One region of the Trueperella pecoris genome, then DNA from elsewhere that is predicted to be linked to it. Evidence: riboswitches for the same ligand, from Rfam matches in the RefSeq annotation. Region 1 holds a riboswitch; the other holds the start of a gene.
The links. A riboswitch is a leader RNA that binds a small molecule or an ion and turns the genes downstream of it on or off. The one in region 1 is predicted to bind thiamine pyrophosphate.
Positions count from the first base shown of each region.

Region 1 (5,087 bases):
CCTCGGTGTCACGATCCGCCTGGATCGACTGGGCCTTGATCGCCACCGGAATCATATGCTCCCTGCTCACCCTCTACGCGGTGGCGCGCGCATGGAACATGGCGTTTTGGCAGACCGCGCCCGAGCCGCTGCCCACCAAACCCATCCCGTGGGGTATGAGCGGGGCCGCGGGCGCGCTCGTCATCTTCTCCCTCGTCATCTCGTTCTGGGCTGGCCCGATCAACAAGTTCACCCTTGACGCCGCCGCCGAACTCAAAGCGCGCTCGCCCTACATCGTGGCCGTCCTACCCGAGGACGGGCGCGGCACCGGCGACTCCAAGGACTCCGGCGAGGGAGGCACCCATGAGTGAAACGCGCAGCCGATCCGCCGCCACGGGTCCCGCAGGTATGACAGCCAGGGGCGCGGGTAGGTCCACCGACGGCGTCGTCAACACCAAATCCGCGCGCGCCATCCGCCGGGCGGCGCGCCGCCCCGGGCGCTTCCCCCACGCTTCGGTGGGAATGCTTGCCTGGCTCATGCTCGTGTGGGTCCTCCTCTGGGCAGACCCCTCCACCGGCACGTTCCTCTCAGGAATCATCGTCGCGCTCTTCGTCACCACCGTCGCGCCATTCCCATACGTGCCCTTCGACGGGCGGTCGCGCCCGATCGCCGTCATCCACCTGATGACACATTTCCTGTTCGACATCGTCCACTCCTCCTTCCAAATGGCACGATTCATCCTCTCCGGCCGCCAGCCCCAAGCCGCAATCATCCGCGTCCACCTGCGATCGCACTCAGACGTGTATCTGGCGATGATCTCGGGAATGACGGCGCTCGTGCCGGGCTCGGTGGTGGTGGAGGCGCATCGCGTGACGGGCACGCTCTACGTCCACGTCTTCGACACGCATCTGGCCGGCGGGATCGAGGGCATCCACCGCACCGTCCTCGAGCTGGAAGAACGGGTGTTGCGCGCGTTTGCCTCGCACGACGAGCTGGTGGACGCAGGCTACGTGCCTAGTTCCTCGAGGCGGGCCGGGCGCCTGCCCGTGCCCTACGCGCCCGCGACGGGAGCGCCGCGCGAATTCGGCACCGCTCAATCGGCCGCGGTTGTTCAGGCGCAGCATGCCAAGCGGGACGAACGCCAGGCGCGCACCCGCCGCATCGCCGGAAACGCACTTCAGGCGGAGGTGGAACAGTGATCTATGTTCTCGGTGCATGTATCGCCCTCTTGGTAGTCTCGGCGCTATTGGTCACGGTGCGGCTGGTCAAGGGGCCGACCTCGCTGGATCGGATGGTCTCCGTGGACTTCCTGACCTCGATACTGATCGGAGGAGTGGCGGTTCTCGCGGCGATCACGCGCCGCGAGGATCTGCTCGCCTTGTTCATTGCGCTTTCCCTCATCGGATTCGTCGGATCTGCCACGCTCGCACGCTTCATTACCCCGCTGCAGGGCGGGATGGGTGGGTCGGCCGCCAAAAGTCGTGAGAATGTGGTTTTTGGTGAACACACTTGGCGATTTGGGCGGAAATCTCACAGGGTTTGGCGGGTGCGCCGAGTAGAGAGCCCGGCTGGCGGCCCAGGAGAGCCGACAAACGGCGGGAGAAGCTCCGATCCAGGTGATTTGTACGATCCGGATGCTGTGGATTTCTCCGGTACGGACGTGGACACGGAGGACGTCACTGAGGTCGGGCCAAAGCACGGTGGCGCGACGGCGGTAGAAAGGATGGAGCCGTAATGGAACAGCTTGCCGACTACCTCGGGGTTGCGCTCATCGCGGGCGGATCGATCTTTACCTTCATCGCCGCTATCGGCGCCTACCGTTACCCGGACCTGCTCGCTCGCCAGCACGTGGCCACCAAGCCGCAGGTGCTGTCGCTGATCATGCTCATGCTCGGCGTGTGCCTCATGGTCCAAAGCGCGACGATGACTTGGACGATGATGCTCGTCATCGGTTTTCAGCTCATTACCTCCCCAATCTCGGCCCACATGCTGTCGCGGGCGGGGTATCGGACGGGTCGAATCGACAAGTCGGCGCTGCTCATTGACGAGCTGGGTGAGGACATGAAGTCCGGAGACGACCGCGCGTAACGGGCCCGGCCGGCAACGTCCCACACGCACCTTCGCAATTGCCTGAAGCTAGCAGTGATTTCGTCATGACAGGCGCGCTGGCCGCTGGGATAATGGGACAGAAACATCCTTGGGAGGAATTATGAACATTGGTTGGAAGCTCATCACGATGGGTATCGCGGGCGCGGCCGGGGTTGCGTCGAATGTGGTGGTAAACCAGGTGTGGGAAAAGGGCCTTGGCAAGCAACGCCCGGTTGACGAAGACGAGATGATGCAGATGCCAATGCGTGACCTTGTTGTGTTCACCGCCGTCACCGCCGTGGTGACCGCCGTTGTGAGCACGGCTCTCAAGCGCAAGGCGGCGGAATGGTACGGAGCCTAGCCGAGGGCTAGCCTCGCGACATTGGATGCGTGTGGGCCGGTCTTCGCCTGGATTCGCCTGGGCGAAGATCGGCCCGTTTTCCCCGCATCGAATGTTCGCAAGTCAACTGCTACTCTTAAAGCACGACAGGGGAGCGCGTGTGCGCTGAGAGTGCGGCAAGGTGCTGCAGACCCTCGAACCTGCTCCGGTTAGCACCGGCGAAGGAAGTCGAGCTCTCCCTGGGCGTGTGCCCTGGAAGTGACGGTGGCCGTGGAGGCTGGCGGAATTTCCAGCGGATGATGCCCGGGCTCTCCCGAAGATATGGGAGGAAACATGAAGAAGGCCCTCAGCCTGATCTCCGTTCTTACATTATCTGCCACGCTGACCGGGTGCTCGGCGGTAGACCAAGCCAAACTCACCACGGGTGACACGATCACGGTTCTCACCCACGATTCTTTTTCGATCTCGGACGAGGCTAAAGCCAAGTTTGAGAAAGAAACGGGCATGAAGCTGGCAACCACGGCTCCGGGCGACGCGGGTATGGTGCTCAATCAGCTCATTTTAAACAAGGACAATCCGACTGTTGACGCCGTGTTCGGCATCGACAACTTCTCGGCTCAGCGTGCGCTTGATGAAGGTGTGATCGCGGATTACACGCCGGAGAAGGATCCGGGTGCGAAGATGCGCATTGGTGCGCTGACGGCGATCGACGCCGGCGATGTGTGCCTCAACGCGGATCCGGCCTACTTCAAGGAGCACAACCTTGAGCTGCCGACGTCGTTCAAGGATTTGACCAAGCCCGAGTACAAGGATCTCTTGGTTGTGACCAACCCGGTGGTGTCCAGCCCGGGTCTAGCGTTCCTGGTGGGATCAATCGAGCAGCTAGGTGATGGCTGGCAGCAGTACTGGACGGATATGTTCAAGAATGGCACGAAGGTGGTCGACTCGTGGTCGGACGCTTTCTACACTGATTTCTCGGCTGCCGACGGCAAGGGTGCCTATCCGCTCGTGTTGTCTTATGCGTCTTCGCCAGCCTACGGGAAGGGCGCTTTTGTGAACGTGCCGGGTACGTGCGTCGCGCAGGCCGAGTATGCCGGCGTGGTTAAGGGTGCGAAGAATGAGGACGGCGCCCGGAAGTTCATTGATTTCATGCTGTCGGAGACAGTCCAGAAGGATATTCCGGAGAAGATGTATATGTACCCGGTTGCTGATGTGGAGTTGCCTGCGGAGTGGGCCAAGTACGCGACGCGCCCGGCCGATTCGATCGTTCCGGATCCGGCGAAGGTGGCTAAGAACCGCGAGGCGTGGCAGAAGACCTGGTCGGGTCTGTTCGAGAATCGTTAACGACGCCGGTTTCGATGAGCGCAAGGAAGATTGTTCCGACTGTGGCCGGGTGGGCATTGGCGTTGACTGTGCCGCTGGTCTTCCTTGCGCTCTTTTTTCTTTGGCCGGTGGGCAGGATGCTGGGCTTGGGCATGTCGAGCGCGCCGGTGGCCTGGGAGGTGTTGGGTAGCGGCCGGACGTGGCGGATTGTGGGCCAGACGCTGGGGATGGCGGTGGTGGCGACGATGGGTTCGCTCGTCCTTGGTATCCCGGGGGCCTATGTTTTGTATCGCCTGCGTCTGCCGGGGCGCAGGTTCATGCGGGCGTTTGCGACTGCCCCGTTTGCGTTGCCGACCGTGGTGGTGGGTGTGGCTTTCCGCGCCTTGTTTGACCCGTCGGGTCCGTTGGGTTTCTTGGGCTTTGATCAGTCGACGACGGCGGTCGTCCTGGCCATGGTCTTCTTCAATTATGCGGTGATTGTGCGAACCGTTGGCTCGATGTGGGCGGGGATCGCGGATTTGACGGCGGCGGCCCGGACGCTGGGAGCGAGTCCGGCGCGCGCCTTCTTCACGGTGACGTTGCCACAGCTGGGCCCTTCTATTGCGGCTGGTGGCGGCCTTGTTTTCTTGTTTTGTGCCACGAGTTTCGGCATTGTGCAGACCTTGGGGCGTCCGGGTTATGGCACGCTTGAGTCTGAGATTTATGTGCAAACGACGTCGTACCTGAACTTGGATCATGCCGCCGTGTTGTCGATCCTTCAGCTCGTCATTGTTGTTTTTGCCCTCGTGGTGTCGACGGCGCTTTCGTCGCGGACGGAGCGGGCGCTGTCGGTGTCGGTTCACCGCCCGCAGCGCGTGACGCGCGAGGCGATCCCGGCGTTGGTGATCACCGCCGGTTCTTTGCTTTTTCTTGCGGCTCCGATGGTGGCCTTGGTGGTGGGGTCGCTGCGTTCGGGCGGTGAGTGGACGTTCCACAATTACCTCGCGCTAGGTCGGCCGGGGGCGGGCTTTTCTGGGGGCACCTCGGTCCTTGATGCGCTCGATCATTCGGCCCGCATCGCCTTGGATGCCGCCGTGGTTGCCCTGGCTGTTGGCGTGATTCTCGCCTTGGCTTTGTCGCGCCGCCCGCGCATGCCTCTCGCGCGCGCGGGCCAACGGGTTCTTGACGGAGTCGTGCTGTTGCCGCTGGGAATCAGTGCGGTGACGGTGGGCTTCGGTTTTTTGGTTACGTGGGGCCGGGTGCAGTCGCTGCCGGTGGGCGTGATCGTCCCGCTGGCCCAAGCCGTGGTGGCGTTGCCGCTGGTGGTGCGCTCGCTTGTGCCGATTTTGCGTGCGATTGACCCGAGGATGCGTGAGG
Region 1 is NZ_CP053291.1:1,936,924-1,942,010, reverse strand. Features, by position in the region: gene HLG82_RS08940 (Na+/H+ antiporter subunit D) at 1-350, shown strand, start outside; gene HLG82_RS08935 (Na+/H+ antiporter subunit E) at 343-1,179, shown strand; gene HLG82_RS08930 (MrpF/PhaF family protein) at 1,176-1,715, shown strand; gene mnhG (monovalent cation/H(+) antiporter subunit G) at 1,715-2,068, shown strand; gene HLG82_RS08920 (DUF4235 domain-containing protein) at 2,190-2,429, shown strand; TPP riboswitch at 2,547-2,652, shown strand; gene HLG82_RS08915 (thiamine ABC transporter substrate-binding protein) at 2,742-3,752, shown strand; gene HLG82_RS08910 (ABC transporter permease) at 3,713-5,087, shown strand, end outside.

Region 2 (5,087 bases), 990 kb from region 1:
CAGCTGGCACTCAGACCAGAGATTCTGGAAAAGGCCCCGCGTATCGGGGTGTCGAGTCCCAAGACGGTCAATAGCGAGGAACGGCTGGATGCAGCCAGCGGCATTTGATCGATGACAGCGACTTCGGGGTGCTGCTTTGCCAAGACGGAGGCAAGTGAGCTCTTGCCCGAACCGGCGACGCCGGATATGACAGTGAGCGCGCCGACCGGAAAGCTCACGGAAACGTCTTTGAGGTTGTTGTAGGAGGCGGAGTTGCCGATTAGGACGGCGGTGACGAGCATCTTGCGACGTTCCAGGTCTTCGAGGTCGAGGTCGTGGATCTCGGCGAGGCTGAGGATGTAAAAGACGGACGCTTCGAGATAGGTGACGAGATCAATCATTGCGGCTGAGGTTTGGACGACTCCGTTGGGAATGACGGCCGTAGTTCCCGCGCCGGCGCCGGATGCGGTCACTGCACCTAGATACCACTTGTTGATATAGGAGATGAGGTCTTGGGGAGTCTTGTCTGGGTGGACGCGGCGTAGCCGGGCAATGTTCTCCTTGGCCCGTGGTTGCTGGATGATGAGGGCTTTTTCGAAACTTGTGCAGATGAGGGCGCGCGGATCTACCTTGGTCAGACTCTGCGTGATAGAGATTCTATATGGCACGCCGCGTATCATGCGCAGACAATGCTGCCACTTAGACCGTAGCTCGGTGGGCCAGCCCTCGACCGCGATCCGCGTCCCGTCCTTGATCGCGGCGGTGGTGTTGCCGTCTGGGGTGATGTGCTGGCAGAGGACGTGGTAGGTGGTGGGGCGAACTCGCAAGCCATGTCGAGTCCGGTGAGGGTGTGTATAGCTCAAGCGGCGACGCCGTAGTCAGCTTGGCCTTAGCCGCTCGACTCCGTTCACCAGTGGTAAGATTCGGCGCATGCACGTATCCACGCTTCGCACTGCTACGGCCGATGACACGTCTGCGATGGTTGATTTCGAGGAGATTTGTTGGCGTTGGGCGTATCGCGAGATACTGCCGCAAAATTTCCTCGACTGCCTCTTTGCTCCCGCGTCGAAAGTCGCAATCGCTGGCTACTGGAGAAACATCATCAACAGTGGCGATCCGTTCTGGCTAGCTGAAAACACCACATCGTCAGACTCTCGTGCTTCACGGATCGTCGGGATTGGACTTGCTAACGCTTCACGTGATGACGAGGCTCCCGCTCCCAGTGAACTTTCAGTTCTTTACGTGCATCCCGAGCATCAGCGCCAGGGCATCGGTACGGCACTGCTAGATGCGTGCCTCGGCGATGAATCCGCCTACGTCTGGGTGATCAAGAATAACCTAATCGGCGAAGCCTTTTACCATTCGCATGGCTTTGAACAAGACGGCGTTCAGCGGCTTTTCGACGATGCCACGCCCGGTTGCCATGAAGTGCGAATGGTACGGGCTAGGCCGGAATAGCAAGGGAATCATCTTGCGAACGGGGAAGCATGCCGAATCCATTTGCACCATGCACAAGCTCAAAGCGAGTGGAACAAACTGTGGCCCGCATCCTCGCCGAAGCAATAGAGGCGGACTTACCCTACCGAATCGTAGGGGTAGCTGATCGTCGTCGGTAGTTCCCTGTTCTTCGCGTGTGTTACGATTCGGGCACGGACACGGGGTGCGCCGCAAGGCGCTGAGATTACACCCGTGGAACCTGATCTAGATCGTACTAGCGAAGGGATGTCCTCATGGCACCACTGCATCCTGCTCCCATTCACCCAATCCTCGCCGCACGGCCTGCGCGTGTGCTTTCGATCGCCGGCTCAGATCCGAGTGGCGGAGCCGGAATCCAGGCGGACCTCAAATCCATTACAGCGGCCGGTGGCTACGGGATGGCCGTTATCACGGCCTTGACCGCGCAAAACACTCAGGGTGTGAGTGACGTCCACACGCCCGATCCGGCGTTTCTCACGGCACAGTTGCGAGCTGTCAGCTCCGACGTCGTCATCGATTCCGTTAAAACCGGCATGCTCGCTACGGCTGAGATCATCGCGGCGGTTTCCGATTGGTGCGAGGAAAACTCGCCGAAGGTGCTGGTTGTGGATCCGGTGATGGTGGCAACCTCTGGCGATCGTCTCCTCGATCCCGACGCCGAGGCAGAGATGCGCGCCTTCGCGCGCCGTGCCACCGTCGTCACGCCGAATATTGGTGAGCTTGCGGTGCTCGTGGGCCAGGAGCCAGCCCGCACCGCCGACGTCGCGCTGGCGCAGGCCCGGCGCTGGGCAAGCGAAACGGGAGTCGCCGTGATCGTCAAAACCGGACACCTGACTAACTCGCCTGTCGCAACGAACTACGCCGTGCTCCCAGACGGAACTACCCACGCTGCGCCCGCAGCTCGACTTGCAACGACGAACACCCACGGAACGGGATGCTCGCTCTCCTCGGCGCTCGCCACACGCCTCGGCTCGGGCGATCCGCTCCCGGTCGCCCTGACGTGGGCCACCGATTGGCTCAACGAGGCGATCAACCATGGCGCAGCACTCGAAGTGGGCCAGGGCAACGGCCCTGTGGACCACTCGTACCGTGCACGTCGCCTCGCATCTGCCGCGAACACGCGCCCGTGGTTTGCCCAGCTGCCTTCCGAACTCAACGCTCCCGAGGACTTGCCGCAAACAGCGAACGCGCCGGCGCCGACGGCGTCGCAGGCGGCCGGCCCGTGGACTCGCGCGCTGTGGAACGCGGGCTGGCAGACGTGGGACGCGATCGCGCGCTGCGGCTTCGTGCGTGGCCTCACCGCCGGCTCATTGCCTGAGGAACAGTTCCGTTTCTACCTCGGGCAAGATGCTCTGTACCTTGCGGATTACTCGCGTGCCCTCGCAGCGCTTGGCTCGCGGGCGCTGAACGCCGATGACGGCGTGTTCTGGGCACAATCCGCGATCGGCGCGATCGTGGGGGAGCGTGAGCTCCACACCACCTGGCTTGGTGGCGTGTTCCCGGGTGAGGAAGGCCCTGTGACTAGCCACTACACATCCTTTTTGCTCGCTAGCGTTCTCGGTGAGCAGTACGCGGTGGGCGTTGCGGCTGTGCTGCCCTGCTTCTGGCTATATGCAGAGACCGGCGCGCTCGTTCCCGACGTCGGCGAGGACCATCCATATGCTGCCTGGCTGCGCACCTACGGCGCTCCCGAGTTCGCGGAGGAAGCCGAGCACGCGATCGCGCTGGTGGAACGCGCGATGGAGGCCGCTTCGCCGGCCGACCGCTCCCGAGCGGCTCGTGCGTTCCTTTTCGCATGCCGCCACGAGCTCGAGTTTTTCGAACAGAGCACTCGCCTTGCGTCGGAATCGAGCCAACAGTGAGCGCCGCAGTTTCGCCTGAATTTTGCAACCAGGAGGGCGTTACCGGCGCCACCGGCGTCTGGCTTCCACCCGAGGGCAGGGCTGCCCTACGAGCGGGCGTGATCGGCAACTGGATCGACAACGTTCACGTGTTTCTGCCGCTCACCGCGCTCGCCCCGGCGATTGTGGTGCTCGGCGGGCCTGGAGCGGCCCAAGCGGGCGCGCTGGTGGTGGTTGCGATGTTGCTTGGGCGCCCACTCGGAGGGGTGATCTTCGGGCGGATCGCGGATCGGCTCGGTCGTACGGCTACCACCAGGATTGCGATCGCAGGGACGGCCGCGTGCGCCGCTGGGATTGCGCTCATGCCCACTCACCTCGCGATCGGCGCTGCCGCGCTCGCCGGGGTGTTGGTGCTGCGTTTTGTTGGTGGCGTGTTCGTGGCAGGTGAGTACTCGGCCGCGATTCCGTTGGCGATGGAGTGGACACCGCCGCGCCGACGCGGGTTGATGTCGGGGGTAATTCTGGCGATGGCCCCGCTTGCACAGGCCACGATTGCCTTCGCGACGGCGGCCAGCCTGGCTCTCCTCGGGCGCGAGGCATACGTTGCGTGGGGATGGCGTGCCCTGTTCGGTGTGGGCGTGATGTTCTCACTGGGCATGTTTGCCTACTACTCGCGGCACGTGGTCGACGCTCCCGTGTTCCACCGGCAACGTGCGGCGGGCGAGGCCGCACCTGCCGGCATTCGGGAAGTACTGTTTGGGAGTCATGCCGGCGCATTCTGGCAGGTCTTCACGTTGATGAGCGGACTGTGGGTTCTGACGGCGGTGACGGTGTTGATACTTCCGGGTCGGCTGTCGGCAGACGCAGGGTTCACCGCCACCCAGGCGCCGTTCATTATGGGCGTCGCTTCACTCGCCCAAGCGGTGTTCATGGCAGGTTCCGGGCACGCCTCGTCGCTGGTGGGCCGGCGACGGCTCTTCGTGGCGTGGATGGCAGTTGCGGCGATCGCCGGACCGGCGCTCTGGTTCGCGATCACGAGTGCCACTAGTGTGGCGGGTGCCGCCGCGCTAGCGGCCTGTCTGCAGGTGGTCACAGTCTCGGCCTACGGGCCGGTCTCTGCCTACCTTTCGGAGCGTTTCCCAACTCAGGTGCGTTCCTCCGGTTACGGCATGGGCTATTCGCTCTCGCTGATTGCGCCCGCGCTGTTCCCATTCTATCTGCCGGCTCTGGAGCGTGCACTCGGCCGTGACGGCGCGCCAGTTGCGTTGCTACTGTGTGGTGCGGGTTTGGTCACGTTGGGGGCGGCGCTCGGGCCGCGGCTATCGCCTACCGACGTCGACCACGACATCGACGTCGTTGCCGGCGGCCTGTCCGACGTCGTCCCGGCAGGGAACAGAACTGGGGAAGATACTTGCGTGCGGGAGGCGGCTACGTGAACGGCGTGATCACGGCGGTGCGCGAGCGTGCGCCGTTGGTGCATTGCCTGACGGCGACGGTGTCGATGGGGATCGTGGCCGACGGTCTTCTCGCCGCCGGCGCGCGGCCCATGATGACCGAAACTGAAGCCGAGGCGCCAGTGATCGTGTCAGCCGCCGACGTTCTCTCGATCAATCTCGGTACGCTCTCCACCGACGGCGCTGCGGGCATCCCAGCCACTGTAGCATCCGCCCGCACGCTCGGGATTCCGTGGGTTTTGGATCCGACGGCGGTGGGCCTGGCCCCCGTGCGCACGCCTTTGGCGCTCCAACTTGCGCACATGCAACCGGCAGTGATCAGTGCAAACGCGTCGGA
Region 2 is NZ_CP053291.1:641,381-646,467, forward strand. Features, by position in the region: gene HLG82_RS10410 (excinuclease ABC subunit UvrA) at 1-806, opposite strand, end outside; gene HLG82_RS03040 (GNAT family N-acetyltransferase) at 910-1,437, shown strand; TPP riboswitch at 1,626-1,719, shown strand; gene HLG82_RS03045 (bifunctional hydroxymethylpyrimidine kinase/phosphomethylpyrimidine kinase) at 1,710-3,317, shown strand; gene HLG82_RS03050 (MFS transporter) at 3,314-4,732, shown strand; gene thiM (hydroxyethylthiazole kinase) at 4,729-5,087, shown strand, end outside.
Region 2: another riboswitch for thiamine pyrophosphate. It lies ahead of HLG82_RS03045 (bifunctional hydroxymethylpyrimidine kinase/phosphomethylpyrimidine kinase); the one in region 1 lies ahead of HLG82_RS08915 (thiamine ABC transporter substrate-binding protein).